DNA from 2 places in the Streptomyces sp. 2114.4 genome. Region 1 is predicted to be linked to the other one. Evidence: riboswitches for the same ligand, from Rfam matches in the RefSeq annotation. Region 1 holds a riboswitch; the other holds the start of a gene.
What was found. A riboswitch is a leader RNA that binds a small molecule or an ion and turns the genes downstream of it on or off. The one in region 1 is predicted to bind ZMP and ZTP.

Region 1 (2,381 bases):
GGAACCGAGGGAGTTGTGGGAGCGCCATGCCGTACTCGCACAGGCGTTTTGCAGCAGCGATGACGAGGTCCGCCGTACGCAGGGACTCCTCGACGAGGCCGAGGCCCGCCGCTCGCGGACCCTGGCCGCCTTCGCCGTGACCGTGGGCAGCGACGCGGTGGTGGCGGAGCTGCTCGGCCTGGACGAGCGCGAAGTGCGCCTGGCCCGCCGCACGGTGGGCAAGGAGGACGCCCGCGCGGTCGCCAAGAGCCTGCTCGCCCAGACCACACGCGAGCAGCCCGCCGCCCAGCAGACCGCCACGCCTCCCGCCGCGCCTCTCGCGACACCTCCCACGGCACAGTCCACGACGCCCCCCGCGGCGCAGCCCGTGGGCCCGGCAACGACACCGCCCGCTGCCGCCCCCCACGCTTCCCCTGCCCCCCAGCCCCACGAGCCGGCCTGGGCGCCGGCCCTGGACGCGGTCCTGATGAGCAGCTGGCACAGCGGAGTTGACCTCAGTGCCCTCGCCACCGAACTCGGGCTCGATGTCCGGCTCCTTGTGGCACGCGCACAACAGCTCGCCGCCGAGAGCCGTCCGGTGCAGACCCCGCCGCCGGACCGTTTGGGCCGGCACCGCCGGCTGGCCCACCTCCCGCCCGCCCAGCAGCACGAGAGCACTTCGTCGACCTGGCGCGAGCGACCACAGCAACCCCCACGCGAGCCCTACGAGCAGGAGCCCTGGAAACAACAGCCGTACCAGAACTACCGGGACCAGCAGGAGTACCAGGACTACCAGGAGTACCGGGTGTACGAGGAGCATCCACAGCAGCACCCGCAGCACGTACAGCAGCACCCGCAACACCTGCCGAACCACCAGCAACAGCTACAGCAGAACCAGCAAAACTCACCGCACCAGCACCACTCACCGCATCAGCAGTATCAACAGGCCTCCCATCCCACCTGGGACGCCAACGCCATCACCGCCGCCCAGCACGACTGGGATGGCATCCTCAGCCAGTGGGAAGCCACCACCTCCCCCACGCCGCCGCTCTCCGCCCCTGGCCAAGGGGGTGTGTGACGGGGCCGGCTTCCCCGGGGCCACGGCGTCCGGACGTCGATTAGAGTGGGCGCCGGGCCGTGACTGGCGCTTGGGTGGAGTACCACCGGGGAGCGGCTCGGCCACTCCTGGCCGGTGCCGCGCGCCTGGGCGATCCGACACGACGCTCAGGAGCACCGATGACCCCGACCGCCCGCCTCATGGACGGCAGCGCACTGGCCCGCCGTATCGTCGAACAGGCCGCGGAACGTGCGGCGGACCTCACCCGGCAGACCGGCACGCCCCCGTGTCTGGCCACCGTACTGGTGGGCGACGACCCCGCCTCGGTGACGTACGTCCGCATGAAGCGGGCCCGTTGCGAGAAGGCCGGGATCCGTTCCCGGCACGTCGCGCTCCCCGCCGCCACCACGACCGCCGAGCTGGTCGACACGATCACCGCACTGTCGAACGACCGCGATGTCCACGGCATCCTGCTCCAGCACCCGGCCGGGCCGCACATCGACGAGCGCGCCGCCTTCGAGGCCATCGCCCCCGAGAAGGACGTCGACGGCGTCACCTGCCACTCCTTCGCCGCGATGAGCTTCGGTCTGGACGGCTTCGCCTCCTGCACGCCCGGCGGCATCCTCCGCCTCCTGGATCACTACGACGTCGACCTGGCCGGCAAGCATGCCGTCGTGGTCGGGCGCAGTGCGATCCTCGGCAAGCCCGTCGGAATGCTGCTGCTCGCCCGCAACGCCACGGTCACCTATTGCCACTCCCGCACCACCGACCTCGCGTCGATCACCCAGGACGCCGACGTCCTGGTCGCCGCCGTGGGGCGGCCCCAATTCCTGCGCGGCGAACACCTCAAGCCCGGGGCCGTCGTGATCGACGCCGGCTCCAACCCCGGCAACGTCGGTGACGTGGACTTCGACTCGGCGCGTACCCGCGCCTCCCTGATCACCCCCGTCCCCGGCGGCGTCGGCCCGATGACCATCGCCACCCTGCTCACCCAGACCGTCGACGCGGCTGCCGTCCAGATGACGGCAAGTTGACCGACACCGTTTCGCTGCGCTTTGCCTAGGTCCGTTTTCGGCTTTCGCGTCGTTGCGCGTGCGCCTGGCGGCGGGCCGTGCCGCTGCGCGGGGCGGGGTCCGCTGCGCGGGGCTGTCGGGGTGCGGTGACGGGCCTGCGCGGGTGGGTGTCCGGACTGCTTCGCTTACGCTCCGCTGCGCTCCGCCTTTGCTCTTTCTTGGAGCCTTCGGAAGCAAAGCCCGGCACCCCACCCGCTCCGGCCCGTCCCCTCCCGTTGGGGGGTGGGAAGAAGGCCGGTGGGGGTGTACCTGAATGGTCCGGTGCACCTTGT
Region 2 (2,381 bases), 4.3 Mb from region 1:
GCACCTCACGGGAGGACACCACCGCCGACACCGGCACCACGCCGCCGCCCAGCGCCTTGCCCAGCACATACATGTCGGGGACCACGCCCTCGTGGTCACAGGCGAAGGTCCGGCCGGTGCGGCCCAGCCCCGACTGGATCTCATCGGCGATGAACAGCACGTTCCGGCTGCGGGTCAGCTCCCGTACGCCCGCCAGATAGCCCGGCGGCGGCACCAGCACCCCCGCCTCGCCCTGGATCGGCTCCAGCAGCACCGCGACCGTGTGGTCGTCGAGGGCGGCCGCCAGCGCGGACAGGTCGCCGTACGGGACGATCTCGAAGCCGGGGGTGTACGGGCCGAAGCCGGCGCGGGCCTCGGGGTCGGTGGAGAAGGAGACGATGGTGGTCGTCCGGCCGTGGAAGTTGTGGTCCGCGACGATGATCTTCGCGTGGCCGTCCGGGACGCCCTTGACCTGGTAGCCCCACTTGCGGGCCGTCTTCACCGCCGTCTCGACCGCCTCGGCGCCGGTGTTCATGGGGAGCACCAGCTCCATCCCGCACAGCGCGGCCAGCTGCGTGCAGAAGTCGCCGAACCGGTCGTGATGGAAGGCGCGGGAGGTGAGAGTGACGCGTTCCAGCTGGGCCCTGGCCGCGTCGAGCAGCCGGCGGTTGCCGTGCCCGAAGTTCAGCGCGGAGTACCCGGCGAGCATGTCCAGGTAGCGACGGCCCGCCACGTCCGTCACCCAGGCACCCTCGGCGGTGGCCACGACGACGGGCAGCGGGTGGTAGTTGTGCGCGCTGTGGGCCTCGGCGGCGGCGATGCTGCGTTCCGTGGACGTCACCGGTGACTCCGATCGGTAGAACCGTGCGGGGCGCGGGCGCTGCCGCTTCCCCTTCCATTGTTGCGCCGGCCAGGAGCGACTGGCCTGCGAAGATCCGCCGGGCAGGGGCGGTCCTGGGGGATGCCCCGGGGGATGTCCTGGGCGACGCTCCTGTGGGAGACGCCCTGGGGACTCTCCCCGGGGGGCTCCCTGAGGAGTGCCCTGAGGACGTCCTGAGGGGTCGGGGGTGTCTTAGACTCTGGGTGCGCACCGCGACTGGCGTACGGGGAAACAACCTCGAGGAAGCGGTGTGCGGCCACCATCACGAGGTGCCGCCCCGCCTGGGCACCCCGGGACCACGACCGGATCACCGATCGACCGCCCCGGAGGACGCCATGTCGCAGGCCCCCGTGTCACAGCCCACCCCGCAGTCCCTCACTCCGCAGTCCCTTCCGCATCCCGCGCTGAGCGCCGCCGACCCCGAACTGGCCGCGCTGGTCGGCGCCGAGGAGCAGCTGCAGGCCGACACCCTGCGGCTGATCCCCAGCGAGAACTACGTCTCCGCCGCCGTCCTGGAAGCCACCGGCACCGTCCTGCAGAACAAGTACAGCGAGGGGTACGCGGGCCGTCGCTACTACGAAGGCCAGCAGAACATCGACCGGGTCGAGACGCTGGCCGTCGAGCGGGCCAAGGCCGTCTTCGGCGTGGAGCACGCCAACGTCCAGCCGTACTCCGGCTCGCCCGCCAACCTCGCCGCCTACCTCGCCTTCGCCGAGCCCGGCGACACCGTGCTGGGCATGGCGCTGCCGATGGGCGGTCACCTCACGCACGGCTGGGGGGTGTCGGCCACCGGCAGCTGGTTCCGCGGCGTCCAGTACGGCGTACGCCCCGACACCGCGCTGATCGACTTCGACGAGGTGCGCGACCTCGCCCGCAAGGAACGCCCGAAGATCATCTTCTGTGGCGGTACCGCCGTCCCGCGCACCATCGACTTCGCCGCGTTCGGCGAGATCGCCCGGGAGGTCGACGCCGTCCTCGTCGCCGATATCGCCCATATCGCCGGTCTGATCGCGGGCGGCGCCCACCCCTCGCCCGTACCGCACGCGGATGTCATCTCCACCACCACCCACAAGACCCTGCGCGGGCCGCGCGGCGCCATGCTGATGTCCCGGGCGAGCCATGCCAAGGCGGTCGACAAGGCCGTCTTCCCCGGTCTGCAGGGCGGTCCGCACAACCACACCACCGCCGCCATCGCGGTCGCCCTGCGCGAGGCGGCCGCCCCGTCCTTCCGTGACTACGCCCATGCCGTCGTCGCCAACGCCAAGGCGCTCGCCGAGGCGCTGCTGGCCCGCGGCTACGACCTGGTCTCCGGCGGCACCGACAACCACCTGGTGCTGATCGACCTCACGTCGAAGGAGGTGCCGGGCAAGGTCGCCGCGAAGGCGCTGGACCGGGCCGGCATCGTCGTCAACTACAACACCGTCCCCTTCGACCCCCGCAAGCCCTTCGACCCCTCCGGCATCCGCATCGGCACCCCGTCCCTCACCTCCCGCGGGCTGGGGACGGACCGGATGCCGCTGGT

Region 2: linked by a shared signal. The riboswitch ahead of glyA (serine hydroxymethyltransferase) and the one ahead of CFW40_RS02975 (bifunctional 5,10-methylenetetrahydrofolate dehydrogenase/5,10-methenyltetrahydrofolate cyclohydrolase) in region 1 are both predicted to bind ZMP and ZTP.

Annotation. Positions count from the first base shown of each region.
Region 1 is NZ_FYEY01000001.1:715,460-717,840, reverse strand. It holds gene CFW40_RS02980 (hypothetical protein) at 1-1,057, shown strand, start outside; ZMP/ZTP riboswitch at 1,107-1,195, shown strand; gene CFW40_RS02975 (bifunctional 5,10-methylenetetrahydrofolate dehydrogenase/5,10-methenyltetrahydrofolate cyclohydrolase) at 1,216-2,070, shown strand.
Region 2 is NZ_FYEY01000001.1:5,063,640-5,066,020, forward strand. It holds gene rocD (ornithine--oxo-acid transaminase) at 1-820, opposite strand, end outside; ZMP/ZTP riboswitch at 1,062-1,153, shown strand; gene glyA (serine hydroxymethyltransferase) at 1,195-2,381, shown strand, end outside.